2 regions of the Acidaminococcus sp. genome follow, and region 1 is predicted to be linked to the other one. Evidence: a T-box and tRNA genes for the amino acid it is inferred to sense, from the RefSeq annotation. Region 1 holds a T-box; the other holds one or more tRNA genes.
What was found. A T-box is a leader RNA that pairs with one kind of tRNA and senses whether it is charged. The one in region 1 lies ahead of ileS (isoleucine--tRNA ligase), so its partner is inferred to be a tRNA-Ile.

Region 1 (8,308 bases):
GCCTTCTGCAACGCCGGGTTCGACCTGTTCGGCCACTACCAGAGCCTGACGGCTTTTGTGGGGGATCCGGTGGTGAACCTGTCCATCGGCCTGCTGATCATCCTGGGGGGCCTGGGGTTCGCGGTGATGCGGGACGTGCTCCAGAAACGGAACTTCCAGCGGCTGAAGCTCCACAGCAAAATGGTGCTGACAGTGACCGGGCTGCTGATCGCCATCGGGATGATCGGGTTCGCTCTGCTGGAAAGCCGGAATCCTGCCACCCTGGGCAGCCTCAGCACCGGGGATGCCTTCTGGGCCAGCTTCATGCAGTCGGTGAGCCCCCGGACCGCCGGGTTCAACTCCGTGGACCTGAACAGCCTCCGGGTGCCCACCATGATCCTCACCATTTTCCTCATGTTCATCGGGGCATCCCCGGCATCCACCGGGGGCGGCATCAAGACCACCACCTTTGCCCTGCTGCTGCTGAACATCTGGCAGGTGGTCCGGGGCAAAAGCGAATGTGAGATCTTCGGACGGCGGATCGGGGAGGAGACCCTGTTCCAGGCCTTCGCCATCACCAGCCTGTCCCTTCTGTGGGTGGCCTTTGCCACCCTGGCCCTCACCTGCCTGGAGGACACCAGCTTTCTGGCGGCGGCTTTCGAAGTGGTGTCCGCCTATGCCACGGTGGGGCTGTCCACCGGGCTCAGCCAGCATATCGGCACCGCCAGCAAGATCATCCTGATTTTGTCCATGTATGCAGGCCGGGTAGGGTTCATGACCTTCGCCCTGGCCCTGGCGGCCAACAAACCTTCGGGACACATCCATTATCCCAAGGAACATATCATCATCGGTTAGGAGTTATGGGGATATCATGAAAAACAAACAGCAATTTATCGTCTGGGGATTGGGCCGGTTCGGCAGCAGTGTGGCGGAAACCCTCACTGCCCTGGGTCACGAGGTCCTGGGCGTGGACAACAATGAAGATGTGGTGGAAAACATGGCGGACAAACTGACCCATGCGGTGGTCTGCGACGTAATCGACGAAAAGACGGTGAACAGCCTGGGGATCCGGAATTTCGACGTGGGGATCGTGGCCATCGGCACCCTGGAACCCAGCCTGCTGGCCACCATGCTGCTCCGGGAAGCGGGGCTGAAGACCATTGTGGCCAAGGCTTCCAATCCCATCCACGGGAAGATGCTGAAGAAGCTGGGAGCCACCAAGATCATCTATCCGGAACGGGACATGGGACGCCGGGTGGGCCACAACCTGGCCTACACCAATATCCTGGATTTTGTGGAACTGTCCGACAACATCTGCCTGATGGAAGTGAACCTGAGCCCCAAAATGGCTGGGAAAAGCCTGGCGGAAATGGACGTGCGCCGGAAGTACCAGGTGAACGTGGTGGCCATCAAACACCAGGACGGCTCCACGGAAATGACCCTGGAACCCACCAAGCCCCTTGCGGAAGGGGACCTTTTGGTGGTCATCGGCAGCCGGAAAAGTGTGGAAGCCCTGGAGGACGGCATATGATCAGTACCCTGACATCGTTGAAGAATGACCTGGTGAAGCGGGCGGCTTCCCTGAAAATGAAAAAATACCGCCAGAAGGAAGGCCTGTTCCTGCTGGAAGGGAAACGGGCAGTGGAAGAAGCCCTGGCTTCCCAATGGAATATCCGGGCCCTGTTCTTTACCCGGCTGCCGGAAGGCTGGGAACAAAAGGCGGAAGAAAGCAGCCTGCCCTGGTATGAAGTGCCCCTGCCGGTGCTCCAGAAGATCACCGCCACCGAAGACCCTCAGAGTGTGGCGGCCCTGGTGGAGATCCGGCCCCGGGACCTGGGGGATTTTGCCCCGGACCGGGGATTCGTGCTGGTGCTGGACCAGATCCGGGACCCGGGGAACCTGGGGACGTTGATCCGCACTGCCGATGCCCTGGGGGCCGCCGGGGTGGTGCTGCTGAAGGATACGGCGGACCTGTACAATCCCAAGGTGGTCCGGTCCACCATGGGGTCCCTGTTCCACCTGCCGGTGCTTACCGGGGTGGAGCCGGCGGACCTGGAAACCTGGTGCCGGAAAAACGGATACGCCCTGTGGGCCACGGCCCTGGAAGGGGCGGAAGACATGACGAAGCTCCAGTGGCCGGCCAAGACCGCCCTGGTGCTGGGCAGCGAGGCGGAAGGGGTGTCCCCGGAGCTCCTCAAAGCCGCGGACCAGAAGGTGAAGATCCCCATGGCCGGCCAGGCGGAAAGCCTGAACGTGGCTGTAGCCGGGGGCATCGTAATGTTCCAGGCGGCCCGCTCCTTTTCCAGTTGACCACCGGGTCTAAGAAGTGTATAATAAACACGAATTTCAAACCAACAGGCGATGACAGAGACAGTACGCTTCTGGCTGGTACAGCGATCCGGGGAGGGTGGGAGCCCGGACAGGAGGCCTTTTGCGGAAGATCACTCTGGAGCCGGTCTTTGAACCAGCAGTAGGGGACCCGGGTTATGACCGTTATCCCATACAAGAGTGGCAGCAAAGCTGTCATGAGGGTGGTACCACGGGCCCTTTTGTCCCGTCCCTTTCGGGGGACGGGATTTATTTTTTTGGAGGTGTGCAAGAGTGAGCAAGAAAGACGACAAGTACGCAGCAACCCTGAATCTTCCGGAAACGGAATTCCCCATGCGGGCAGGGCTGCCCAAACGGGAACCGGATTTCCTGGATTTCTGGTATAAAAATGATATCTATGGAGAAAAACAGAAGCTCCATGCAGGCCACAAGAAGTTCGTCCTCCACGACGGACCTCCCTACGCCAACGGCAAGATCCACATGGGCCATGCCCTGAACAAGGTCCTGAAGGACATCATCATCAAATACAAATACGCCCAGGGCTATGACACCCCCTACGTCCCCGGCTGGGATACCCACGGCATGCCCATCGAACATGCCTGCCTGAAGGCCACCGGGGTGGACCGTCACAAGCTGTCCCCGGTGGAACTGCGGAAAATGTGCCGGGAATATGCCCTCCAGTGGATCGACACCCAGCGGAAGGACTTCAAACGGCTGGGTGTGCTGGGCGACTGGGACCATCCCTATGTAACCCTGGATCCTCATTTCGAAGCGGAACAGATCCGGGTGTTCGGCACCATGGCCAACAAGGGCTACATCTATAAAGGGAAGAAGACCGTATACTGGTGCCCTCACTGCGAAACTGCCCTGGCCGAAGCGGAAATCGAATACGCCGACCAGAAGACGCCCACCATTTTCGTGAAGATGCCGCTGGTAAAAGACAACGGGCTGACTCCGGAAGCCGCCAAGGGCAAAAAAGCTTATATGGTGATTTGGACCACTACCCCCTGGACCATTCCTGCCAACGTGGCTGTGGCCCTGAACCCGGACTTTGACTATGCCTGGGTGGAATACAACGGGGAAGTGCTGATCATGGCCGCCGATATGGTGGACAAAGTGGCCCAGGAATGCGGGGTGGAATTCGGCCCTGTGCTGGGGACCACCAAAGGCCGTGCCTTTGAATATGCGGAATGCGAACATCCCTTCCCGGAATACAACCACCGGAAATCCCTGGTGGTGCTGGCTGACTATGTGGACAAGGAAGCCGGTTCCGGCTGCGTCCATACGGCTCCCGGCCATGGGGACGTGGACTATCTCACCGGTCTGAAATACAAGCTGCCCATCCTGTGCCCGGTGGACCAGAAGGGCTGCTTCACTGAAGAAGCCGGGGAACTGTTCCAAGGCAAGTTCGTCTTTGACAGCAACGGCTTGGTGATCAAACATCTGGCGGAACAGAACGCCATCCTGGGCAAAAAGACCATCCATCACCAGTACGCCCACTGCTGGCGCTGCAAGAACCCCATTATCTTCCGGGCTTCCGAGCAGTGGTTCGCTTCCGTGGACGGGTTCCGGGATGAAGCCCTGAAGGCCATTTCCGAAGACGTCCAGTGGATCCCCAGCTGGGGGGAATCCCGGATCCACAACATGGTGGCCGACCGGCATGACTGGTGCATTTCCCGGCAGAGAGTCTGGGGCGTGCCCATTCCCATCTTCTACTGCGAAGACTGCGGGGAACCTCTGATCAACGAAGACACGGTGGAAAAGATCGCCACCATTTTCGATAAAGAAGGCAGCGACGCCTGGTGGAACCACACCGCCGAAGAACTGCTGCCGGAAGGGACCAAATGCCCCAAATGCGGGGGCACCCACTTCCGGAAGGAAAAGGACATCATGGACGTGTGGTTCGACAGCGGCTCCTCCCACATGGGGGTATGCAAGCGCCGTCCGGAACTGAGCTGGCCCGCGGACATGTACCTGGAAGGCAGTGACCAGCACAGAGGCTGGTTCCAGAGCTCCCTTCTGACCAGTGTGGCCGTCACCGGCAAGGCTCCCTACCGGAGCGTGCTGACCCACGGCTATGTGCTGGACGGGGAAGGCCGGAAAATGTCCAAATCCTTGGGGAACGTGGTGGTGCCCCAGGAAGTCATCGATCAGTACGGAGCGGATATCGTCCGGCTGTGGGCGGCTTCTTCCGACTACAAGCAGGATGTGCGGATCTCCCCGGTGATCCTGAAGCAGCTGGCGGAAGCCTACCGGAAAGTCCGGAACACCATCCGGTACATCCTGGGGAACACCCATGATTTCGATTATGAAACCCAGAAGGTGGCCTTTGCCGACATGGAAGAACTGGACCAGTGGGCCCTCATGCGCTTCGAAGCCCTGAAGAAGGACGTGACCGAAGCCTATGAAACCTACGACTTCCACGTGCTGTTCCATGCCATCCACGATTTCTGCACCGTGGACATGAGCTCCTTCTATCTGGACATCATCAAAGACCGTCTGTACACCAGTCGGAAGGACAGCAAGGCCCGCCGGTCCGCCCAGACCGCCATGACCCAGATCCTCCGGGAACTGATGGTGATGCTGATGCCGGTGCTGAGCTTCACCATGGAAGAAGTGTACCAGTATATGAACAAACCGGCTGATGCTCCCCAGAGCGTGCAGATGCTGCCCTGGCCCCAGGCCCATCCGGAATATGTGAAGGAAGACCTGAAGGCCAAATGGGATGCCTTCATCGCCATCCGGGGTGAAATCACCAAGGTGCTGGAAGGGGCCCGCCGGGCCAAGACCATCGGCCATTCCCTGGATGCCAAGGTGGAACTGTTCGCCACCGGGGATGCCCTGGCGGAACTGAAGGCCGTGGAAAAGGATCTGCCGGCGCTCCTGATCGTGTCCCAGGCGGAAGTCCACGAAGGGCTCACCGACGCCGGGGAAGCCACCGGCCGGGACGACCTGAAGGTGCTGGTGGAAGCTGCCGAAGGGGAGAAATGTGAACGGTGCTGGTGCTACAGCAAGACCGTAGGCCAGGATCCCAAGCATCCCACCCTGTGCGCCAAGTGCTGTGAGGCGGTGGAGTGACACTGGCTGTCAATAGTCAATAGTCAATGGTCAATGGCCGGATGAGGCCAAACGCGGCAGGCGTTTGGCGTTGAAGGGAAACGCAGCCGGGGGCTGCTAACCCACCACCAGCCTTGCGGCTGGTCCCCCGCCCTTGAAAAGGGCGGATATACGCTCGGGCCTCCGGCCCATTGCTTGGGGCACCAGGGCAGCAAGTCTGCATACCCTGAAATGAAGGATTGCGCGTACCTCAAAACGAGGGACTTTATGTCCCGAGTTTTTATCCGCCCTTTACAAGGGCGGGGGACCGTTGCGCTGGCGCAATGGTGGTGGGTTAGCCGCCTTGGCGGCGTTTCCCATCGTGGCCAAACGCATTTGCGTTTGGCTTCCATCGGTTGCTGACCAAAAAGGGATTGTCACTTGACAATCCCTTTTTCCATGGCTACAATATACGCAACGGAGGTATAGTACCATGGAACATCTGAAGACAATGCGGGACAAGAATGGGAAGGATTATCAGGACCTGATCACCCGTCTGAACCGGATCGAAGGCCAGGTGCGGGGAGTGAAAAAAATGCTGGAAGAAGACCGGTACTGTGTGGACATCCTGACCCAGGTCAGTGCCATCACCTGCGGCCTCAATGCCTTCAATAAAAAGCTCCTGGCCAACCACATCAAAAGCTGTGTGGTCAACGACATCCGGGCCGGGGACGATTCTGTAGTGGACGAACTGTGCGAAACCCTGCAGAAACTGATGAAATGAAAAAACGGCGTACTGCCTGTGGAAATTGAAGGAGGAACTGTAATGGAAAAAGAACTGAAAGTCAATGGAATGATGTGCGTCAACTGCCAGAAACACGTCCATGATGCCCTGGCCGCCATGGCCGGCGTATCCAGTGTGGACGTCAACCTGGAAAAAGGCACTGCCAAAGTGACCGCTGACCGGGACATCCCCCAGGATGAATTCAAGAAGGTCATCGAAGAAGCAGGGTATGAATTGGCGTGAGAGCCGGGGCCGGGGGTGTGGAAAATCCACACCCCCTTTTTCGCTTGCGTCCGAAAACCACTCATGATATAATGACTCCTGTTAGATTCGCTGTTGCTTTAGAAGGATTCTTACAGAAGAAAGGATGATTTTCAGTGAAAAAGCAATTGATGGCCCTGGTTATGGCCCTGCTGGTGTGCGTTGGCTGCTCTGGCGCCCTGGTTCCGGCTACGGCCTATGCTGCCGAAACCATCGGTTATGTGGATTTAAATACCGTATTCTCCCACCATCCTGATTTCGCCTCTGCCCGGGCTGCCATGAGCCTGGAACAGCAGAACGCCCAGAAGGAATTCCAGGAAAAGGCCCCCAGCCTGGACGATAACGGCAAACGGGCCCTGGACAACACCCTGACCGAACGGATTGCCAAGAGAGAACAGGATCTGTTCGATCCTATCCGGAAGAAGATCCTGACCGCAGTCCACAAAGTGGCCAAGGAAAAGGGCATCAACACGGTTCTCAGCGCCGGTGCCGTAGTTGACGGCGGCGTGGACATCACCAACGATGTGATGAAGGCCGTAGGAGCAAAATAAATCGGACACGGAAAGGTGCTGCCTGGCAGCACCTTTTTTGCATTTGGAAAGGAAAAAACAATGAACCAAAATGACGACAGCCGCAACCTGGGGGGTGTGGCCTTCCTGCCCCTCATTGTCTTCCTGGCTTTGTACATCGGCTGCGGGCTGGCCTTTACCCTGCTGGGGATCCCCAAGCCCTTCAGCTTCCTGCCCCGGCACGTGGCCCTTCTGGCCGGGACCCTGGTGGCCTTTATGCTGTGGAAAAAGGGCCCCATCGATGAAAAACTGAAAGTCTTCTGCACCGGCATGGGAGATTCCGGGGTGATGATGATCGTACTGATCTATCTCCTGGCCGGGGGGTTCCAGGGGGCAGCGGCTGCCATCGGGGGGAAGACTTCCGTGGTGAATTTCTGTCTCCAGTTCGTGCCGCCGTCCTTCCTGATTCCCGGGGTGTTCCTGATGTGCTGCTTCATTTCCACTGCCATCGGCACCAGCATGGGCACCATTGCCGCCATGGCTCCGGTGGCCATCGGGGTGGCCCAGGGGGCGGGACTCAACGCGGCCGCCGTGTGCGCTGCGGTGATCTGCGGCTCTTATTTCGGGGACAACCTGTCCATGATCTCTGACACCACCATTGCGGCGGCGGAAGGGTGCGGATCCAAAATGAAGGACAAGTTCCGGATGAACTTTGCCATTGCCCTGCCGGCAGCCCTGGTGAGCCTGGTGCTGTTCTACCTGGTCAGCGGCCAGGTCCAGGGAGGCATCCAGGTGGGGGATTACAACCTGCTCCAGGTGCTGCCCTATGTGGTGGTGCTGGTGCTGGCCCTGATGGGGATCAACGTGGCTTTGGTGCTCTTCGGGGGGATCCTCCTTACCGGGTGCATCGGGCTCCTTCAGGGCACCGTGGACATTTTCGGCTGGGCCAAGGGGCTGGGAGATGGCATGGCGGACATGTTCTCCATCAGCATGGTGGCCATCCTGGTGTCCGGGATCATCGGCCTGGTCCGGTACTACGGGGGCGTGGAATGGCTGGTGGGGAAGATCACCGGCTGGATCCACGGCCGGAAAGGGGCGGAATACGGCATCGGGCTTTTGAGCGGGCTCCTGTCCGCTGCCATGGTGAACAACACCATTGCCATTATCGTCACCTGTCCCATTGCCAAGGTGATCGGGAAGAAGTATGACATCGCGCCCAAACGGCTGGCCAGCCTGGTAGACATTTTCGCCTGCAGCTTCCTGTGCGTCATGCCCCACGACGGAGGCATGCTCATCGTCACCCAGCTGGCAGGCACTTCGCCCCTGGACGTAATGAAGTACTGCTACTACGTGTACGCCCTGCTGATCGCCGCCTGCGTGACCATCCAGCTGGGGACCCATGAGGGGAAAT
Region 2 (8,308 bases), on a different contig from region 1:
ATTGCCCGGGAACTGGGGCTCAGCCGGGCGGCCCTCCGGTCCGACCTGGCCATCCTGACCATGAGCGGCATCCTGGATGCCCGGCCCCGGGTGGGGTACTACTACACTGGCAAGAACACCCTGGGGCTCCTCCAGGAGGAACTGTCTTCCGTTACCGTGGAAGACATCAAATCCGTTCCCATTGTGGTGAGCAGCGAAAAAAGTGCCTATGATGCCGCCATCACCATGTTCCTGGAAGACGTGGGCACCGTATTCGTGGTAGAAGGGCCGGAAGGACTGCTCCACGGGGTGGTGTCCCGGAAGGACCTGCTGAAGGCGGCCCTCAACCCCGGGTCCGACCTGCACCAGCTGCCGGTGGCCATGGTGATGACACCGCTGAGCAAAATCGTCACGGCCAAGCCGGAGGAACCGGCGGCTTCGGCAGCCCGGCGGCTTATGGACCACGAAATCGACTGCCTGCCGGTGGTCCGGCCTCTGGATGAGGATCCCCGGCGGCTGAAAGTCCTGGGACGGGTGACCAAGACCAACTTTACCCGGCTCCTGGTGGAGCTGGCGGAAGGAAAGGGAGGGAATTATCATAGCTAAAGCACCGATCATCTATGCCATCTCTGACTCCATCGGAGAAACTTCGGAATCCGTGGTGAAAGCCACCACCAGCCAGTTTGTCCAGGAGAAATTCGATATCATCCGGGTGCCCTACGTAAAGAGCGTGGAGCAGATCGACAAGATCCTCACGGAAGCCAAGGAACAGAATGCCATTGTGTGCTACACCATCGTGTCCCCGGAAATGCGGAAGGCAGTGGCCCAGAAGGCCATTGAACTGGATGTGGAAGTGGTGGACATCCTGGGTCCTGTGCTGAAGGCCATCGAGAAGACCTCCGGGCTCCTGCCCAAGAACCAGCCCGGCCTGATCCATGCCCTGGACCATGAATACTTCAAACGGGTGGCGGCGGTGGAATTTGCCATCAAGTACGATGACGGGAAGAACCCCTGGGGACTGGCCAAGGCGGACCTGGTGATCATCGGGGTGTCCCGGACTTCCAAGACCCCTCTTTCCATGTACCTGGCCAACAAGCAGCTGAAGGTGGCCAACGTGCCTCTGGTGCCGGAGATCCCGCCTCCTGAGGAACTGTTCAAGGTGCCTTCCAGCCGGATCATCGGTCTTTTGATCGACCCCTACAAGCTCAACGAGATCCGCTGTGCCCGGCTCAAGGCCATGGGGCTCACTGACGGGGCCAACTATGCGGACATCCACCGGATCCAGGAGGAACTGGAATACGCCCGGGCCATTATGCAGCAGCTCCACTGCATGATCATCAACGTGTCCAACCGGGCCATTGAGGAAACCGCCAGCCTGATCCTGGAATATCTCCGGAAACGTTTTGACTACGAATCCTGAAAAGGGATTTTGTCAAGAGGAAATTTCTGTATTAGCAGGAATTTCCTCTTTTTTGTCGAATACATACAGTACTGCAGGAGTGAAGAAGGAAGGATCCCATGGATGAACTGAAAGAAAAAATGACCAATTTCAAAGAGCAGGTGCGGCAGGCCGCGGATATCCTGGCCATCGTTTCCGAAACGGTGAACCTGAAGCGCCGTGGCACCCAGTACTGGGGCTGCTGTCCCTTCCATGGGGAAAAGACTCCTTCCTTCAAGGTGGATCCGGCCCGGGGGCTGTTCCACTGCTTCGGCTGCGGGGCCGGGGGAGATGTGTTCTCCTATGTGATGAAGCGGGACAATCTGACCTTCCCGGAAGCCCTGAAGCAGCTGGCGGAGAAGTACGGGATCCCGGTGCCGGAACGGGCCAAATCCGCCCGGGAAATCGCCCGGGAAAAGGAAACGAAAGAAGTGCTGGCCGCCAACGACCTGGCTTCCCGGTTCTTCCACTCCTGTCTGGTGAACACCCGGTACGGGGAGCGGGGGATCCAGTACCTGGCCGGCCGGGGCATCGGGAAGGACATTATCGAGTCCTTCGGCCTGGGGCTGGCCCCGCCGGATTTCCAGACTCTTTCCACCGCCCTGGAAAAACGGGGGGTGACGGAAGCCGTGCTGCTGAAGGCGGGGCTGGTCAGTCCCAGGCAGCGGGGCACCGGAGTCTACGATAAATTCCGGGCCCGGGTAATGATTCCCATCCGGGATCCCCGGGGCCGGGTGGTAGGCTTTACCGGCCGGATCCTGGACAAGGACGCCTCCCCGGCCAAGTACATGAACACCCCGGAAACCCCCTGGTTCCACAAGGGAAATCTGCTGTTCGGCCTGGATCGGGCTTCCGGCCCCATCCGGAAACGGCAGCAGGCCCTGATCGTGGAAGGACACATGGACGCCATCAGCCTCCATGCCGCCGGCATCGACTGGGCGGTGGCCTCCATGGGTACGGCTTTTACGGACCATCAGGCGGCCCTGTTGAAGCGGCTCACCCCGGAAGTGGTCTTCTGTTTCGACAGCGACCGGGCCGGACGGGCGGCGGCCATGCGGGCCATTCCCCTGGCCCTCCAGGCCGGGCTCAAATGCCGGGTGATGCATGTGACCGACGGGAAGGATCCGGACGAATTCATCCGAAAGGAAGGCAGGGAAGCCTTCGAGGAACTGCTGAAGAATGCTAAACCGGGCATGGACTACCAGATGGATACGGTGCTGGGAGAATGTGATCTGGAGACCCTGGGAGGCAAAGTGGAAGCGGTGGCCAAAGTGCTGCCCCTGTTCCGGGACTGCCAGAGCGACGTGGAAGTGGGGGAACGGATACGGGATCTGTCCCGGCGGCTGGCCATTGACGAAGGGCTGATCCAGAGCGAATACCGGAAGCTGACCCAGGGTCAGTTCGGGGGCCGGAGCTACAATCCGGAATGGCTCACCCAGCGGCAGGTGAAGGTGACCAGCCCTACGGAACAGGCGGAACGGCTGGTGCTCCGGGCTTTCCTGGAAGGAATCCCGCCCCGTCCGGGCCAGGAGGGCATCGCCCATCTGGAATCCTTCACCACCCCGGCCCGGCAGGCCATTTTCACCACCTTCCTCCGGATGGTCCAGGAAGGGACCTACCGGGATCCCCGGGACCTGTTCCCCCATCTGGAAGAAGAGGGAGCGGCAGAACTGACGGGGATCCTGAGCCTCAATGTGGAAAAGGGCACCCTGCCCTCCATCCTGGAGGACTGCCTCCGGCGGCTGCAGATTGCAGCCCTGGACCGGGAATATGAAAAACACAGCCAACTGGCGGAAAAATATGAAAAAGAGGGAAATGAAAAATTTTTGCAGGAATTAGAAGAATGTCGGCGAATAAAATTGGAGATAGGAAAATTGACAAAACCGGTATGAAGCCGGGAAATGCAGATTTTTCTCATTTGAAAGAAAGGAGGGAACGCCCCAATGACTGAAAAAGAAAAGAAAGAATTGGAGCCGCAGCTGACTGCCACGGCAGCAGAGAAAGGACAGAGTGAGGCCCAGCCCACGGCAGTGGGGAAAGCCAAGGCTGCTCCCAGAAAGAAGAAGGCGGCAAAAACCACGGGAAAGGCGGGTTCAGGAACGAAAACCAGAAGCAAGGCAGGCAAGAAAGACAAACCCAAAACCGCGGCGGAATACCTGGCGGAATTCGAAGCGCTGGCCAAAAAGAATCACGGCGTTCTCACCTACAAGGAAATCCAGGACCGGCTGCAGAACGAAGACACCGTCTCTGTAGATGAGATGGATGCCATCTATTCCAAACTGGCTGAAAAGAACATTGAAGTGGTGGATGACGGAGCCGAAGATGAGGAACCGGAAACCATCGATGAAGACGAACTGAAAGTGGACGAATCGGAACTGGCCAACCTGTCCGTTCCGGAAGGGGTCATTGTGGATGACCCGGTCCGCATGTATCTGAAGGAAATCGGCCGGGTGCCTCTTTTGGCCGGGGATGATGAAATCAAACTGGCCAAACGGGCCGACAAAGGCAACCAGGCCAAAGTCATCCTGAAAGGGGACAAGCCGGACGGGGAATTCCCGCCGGTGAACAAACGGCTGTCCATCGGCAAGCTGCTGGACGAGGCCAATGAACTGCTCACCAGAGAAGGCATCTGGGTGGACAACCGGAGCGTTTCCCTGACCTACCGGAAGGCCCAGCTTCTGTCCAATACGGATCACATCCTGGATACGGAAGACTACCAGAACCTGGTGAAGGCTTTCACCATGGACGAAAAGAAGCGGCTGAACCGGCTGCTCCAGGAAAACAAATACAAGGTGGCCCATACGGTGAAGTCCGTCCACCCGGACGATCCGGCGGAAGAAGCCGAGGAAAGCACCCTGGGGACTCTCCAGGAACTGTTTGCCGTGATCGACGACAAAGCCCTCCACCAGAAAGTGGATGAGGAAACCAAGAGCAAGATCGAAGAAGCCAAAAAACGCTTCAGCCGTCTCCTCCACCGGATGGAATTCTGCGGGGACAACGCCAAGAAATGCCTGTCCGAAGCCAACCTCCGGCTGGTGGTCAGCATTGCCAAACGGTATGTGGGCCGTGGCATGCTGTTCCTGGATCTGATCCAGGAAGGGAACCTGGGGCTGATCAAGGCCGTCGAAAAGTTCGACTACAACAAGGGCTTCAAATTCAGTACCTACGCCACCTGGTGGATCCGGCAGGCCATTACCCGTGCCATTGCCGACCAGGCCCGGACCATCCGGATCCCGGTGCATATGGTGGAAACCATCAACAAGCTGGTCCGGGTATCCCGGCAGCTGCTCCAGGAACTGGGACGGGAACCGACTCCGGAAGAAATCGCCAAGGAAATGGATGTGCCTGTGGAACGGGTCCGGGAGATCCAGAAAATCGCCCAGGAACCGGTTTCCCTGGAAACTCCTATCGGGGAAGAAGAAGATTCCCATCTGGGAGACTTCATCGAAGACCAGGAAGCCCCGTCTCCGGCGGATGCCGCTTCCTACACCCTGCTCCAGGAACAGCTGGGCAAGGTGCTCCAGGAACATCTCAGCGCCCGGGAACGGAGAGTGCTGGAACTGCGGTTCGGCCTGATGGACGGCCGTACCCGTACCCTGGAAGAAGTGGGCCAGTATTTCGGAGTCACCCGGGAACGGATCCGGCAGATCGAAGCCAAGGCCCTGCGGAAACTGCGGAGCCCCAAGCGGAGCAAACCCCTGAAGGAATTCCTGGAATAATTGACAGAATTTCCTTTTCTGGTTTATAATTTTAGCGTGGGCCTATAGCTCAGCGGTAGAGCCCCCGGCTCATAACCGGTTGGTCCAAGGTTCGAATCCTTGTGGGCCCACCAACTGAAAAATCCAGGCGGAACTTGACAAGTTCCGCCTGATTTGTTATAGTTCCTCTGTAATACGCAATGAGGGGGTTGGCATCCCTGAGCGTTCGCTTCACAAGAGAGGCCGCTTTCGGGCGGCAAACAGGGTGGAACCGCGGAACAACCTCCCGTCCCTGTAATGTAGAGTATCCTGTCTATATTACAGAGACGGGAGTTTTTGTATAGGAGGAGAGAAAATGGATTTTCAGACCATCATTTTGAACCTGCAGAAGTACTGGGCCAACCAGGGCTGCATCATGGCTCAGCCTTATGACGTGGAAAAGGGCGCCGGGACCATGAACCCGTCCACCTTCCTGCGGGTACTGGGGCCGGAACCCTGGAACGTGTGCTATGTGGAACCTTCCCGCCGTCCTGCTGACGGCCGGTACGGGGACAACCCCAACCGTCTGTATCAGCATCACCAGTTCCAGGTGATCATGCAGCCGTCCCCCAGCAACATCCAAGAACTGTACTTGGAAAGCCTGCGGGAACTGGGCATCCATCCGGAAGAACATGATATCCGGTTCGTGGAAGACAACTGGGAATCTCCCACCCTGGGGGCCTGGGGTATGGGCTGGGAAGTTTGGCTGGACGGGATGGAAATCACCCAGTTCACCTATTTCCAGCAGGTGGGTTCCATCGACATCAAACCGGTGGCTGTGGAAATCACGTATGGCCTGGAACGGCTGGCCATGTACATCCAGGGGGTGGAAAACGTCTACGACCTCCAGTGGGTGGGGGATGTGACCTACGGGGATGTGTTCCACACCAACGAAGTGGAACAGTCCCGGTACAGCTTTGACATCGCCGACATCGACCTGCTGTTCGACCTGTTCGACAAGTACGAAAAGGAAGCCAAACGGGTCATCCTCACCGGCAACATCCGTCCGGCTTATGACTATGTGCTGAAATGCTCCCACACCTTCAATCTGCTGGATGCCCGGGGCGCCATCAGCGTCAGCGAACGGACCAACTACATTTCCCGGGTGCGGGCACTGGCTCGGCTGTGTGCGGCGGCCTATGTGGAACAACGGGAAAAACTGGGATTCCCCATGCTGAAGAGAGGGTAATGGATATGGCAAATTTATTATATGAAATCGGAACGGAAGAAATGCCGGCCCAATACATGCCCGGCATCCTGAAGGAATACAAGGAACTGGCCGGGAAGAAACTGGCCGAAGCCCGGATCCCCTTCAGCACGGTGAAAGTGTACGGGACTCCCCGCCGGATGGCTTTCCTGGCGGAAGGGGTAGCGGAAAAACAGGAAGACTCCAATGTGGAAAGCAAGGGGCCGTCCCTGAAGATTGCCTTTGACAAGGAAGGGAACCCCACCCGTGCCGCCCAGGGATTTGCCCGGGGCCAGGGTGTGGATGTAAAGGACCTGGTCCAGAAGGACGGCTATGTGTATGCCGTGAAGCATCTGGAAGGCAAAAAGACCATCGACCTGCTGCCGGCCATCCTGGATGACATCCTCCATTCTCTGAACTTCCCCAAAACCATGCGGTGGGCTGACTATGATTTCGGGTTCGTCCGTCCTTTCCGCTGGATGGTGGCTCTCCTGGATGACCAGGTGATCCCGGTGGAAGCCAACGATGTAAAGAGCGGCAGAGAAGCCCGGGGCCACCGGTTCCTGAGCAACCATCTGATCACCATCCCGGACGCTGCTTCCTACGAAAAGACCATGGAAGACAACTTCGTCATGGTGGACGTGGACAAACGCCGGGAAACCATCCGGAAACAGATCGAAGACCTGGCTGTGGCCGAAGGAGGCAAAGCCGCCATTTCTCCGGACCTGCTGGAAGAAGTCACCTTCCTGGTGGAATATCCCACGGCACTGTGCGGCCATATCGATGACAAGTACCTGCGTCTGCCGGACTGCGCCATCATCACCCCCATGCGGGATCATCAGCGGTACTTCCCCATGTTCGACAAGGATGGGAAACTGATGCCAAAATTCATCACCGTCCGCAACGGGGGCAAGGAACATCTGGACATCGTGACCCACGGGAATGAACGGGTGCTCCGGGCCCGTCTGGACGATGCAGTGTTCTTCTTCGACAACGACCGGAAGAAATCCCTGGCCCAGCACCGGGAAGGACTCCACGAAGTGGCCTTCCAGCACGGCCTGGGGAATATGTATGACAAGACGGAACGGCTCCAGAAGCTGTGCGACGTATTGGTGAAAGCCACCGGCCTGGAAGCGGATGCCAAGGCCGTGGAACGGGCTGCCCTCCTGTCCAAGGCGGATCTGGTCACCGGCATGGTAACAGAATTCACCGAACTCCAGGGCACCATGGGCAAGGAATATGCTCTCCTGGACAAGGAAGGGGAGAAAGTGGCCCAGGCCATCGGGGAACAGTACATGCCCCGGTTTGCCGGCGATGAACTGCCCCAGAGCAACGAAGGCCGGATTCTGGCTGTGGCGGACAAACTGGACAACATTGTGGCCACCTTCAGCCGGGGCATGGCGCCCACCGGGTCCCAGGATCCCTACGCCCTGCGCCGTCAGGCTCTGGGCATCCTGAACATCGTGGCCGACGGCGGAGTCCACTTCCCGCTCCGGGCCGTACTGGCGGAAACCCTGAAGAACCTGCCGGTGGAAGTGGAAAACGAAGCCAAGCTGCTGGATGAAGTGGCCGACTTCTTCGCCCAGCGGGCCAAGAACATGCTGCTGGACAAAGGGGTCCGGTATGACGTGGTGGATGCCGTCCTGGCCGCTCCGGGACTGGACGACCTGGCAGACATCTTCGTCCGGGCCGATGCCCTGGCTGCTTATCTGGAAACGGATAAAGCCGCCGACAGCATCCAGGCCTTCACCCGGGTGGAAAACATCAGCAAGAACAATGTGGTGGAAGCCCCTGTGGATGCCGCCCTCTTCCAGGATGCCGCAGAAAAGGCCCTCTTCGAAGCTGTGGAAAAAGTGGCTGCTGCCACCGCTCCTCTGGCTGCCGACCGGAAGTACGCCGACCTGCTGGCTGCCAACGATGAACTGGCCGCACCCGTCAACGCCTTCTTCGACGCGGTGATGGTCATGG

Region 2: it has a tRNA-Ile gene. The T-box ahead of ileS (isoleucine--tRNA ligase) is inferred to sense a tRNA for this amino acid. The anticodon was not compared.

What each region holds. Positions count from the first base shown of each region.
Region 1 is NZ_DBMBXK010000004.1:37,328-45,635, forward strand. It holds gene ACZOF8_RS03435 (TrkH family potassium uptake protein) at 1-834, shown strand, start outside; gene ACZOF8_RS03440 (potassium channel family protein) at 851-1,510, shown strand; gene ACZOF8_RS03445 (TrmH family RNA methyltransferase) at 1,507-2,289, shown strand; T-box leader at 2,332-2,544, shown strand; gene ileS (isoleucine--tRNA ligase) at 2,641-5,385, shown strand; gene ACZOF8_RS03455 (metal-sensing transcriptional repressor) at 5,837-6,127, shown strand; gene ACZOF8_RS03460 (heavy-metal-associated domain-containing protein) at 6,170-6,370, shown strand; gene ACZOF8_RS03465 (OmpH/Skp family outer membrane protein) at 6,505-6,939, shown strand; gene ACZOF8_RS03470 (Na+/H+ antiporter NhaC family protein) at 7,000-8,308, shown strand, end outside.
Region 2 is NZ_DBMBXK010000009.1:15,630-23,937, reverse strand. It holds gene ccpN (transcriptional regulator CcpN) at 1-585, shown strand, start outside; gene ACZOF8_RS07260 (pyruvate, water dikinase regulatory protein) at 578-1,399, shown strand; gene dnaG (DNA primase) at 1,498-3,309, shown strand; partial or broken gene ACZOF8_RS07250 (RNA polymerase sigma factor region1.1 domain-containing protein) at 3,361-3,885, shown strand; gene rpoD (RNA polymerase sigma factor RpoD) at 3,940-5,136, shown strand; tRNA gene ACZOF8_RS07240 (tRNA-Ile) at 5,175-5,249, shown strand; gene glyQ (glycine--tRNA ligase subunit alpha) at 5,471-6,343, shown strand; gene glyS (glycine--tRNA ligase subunit beta) at 6,349-8,308, shown strand, end outside.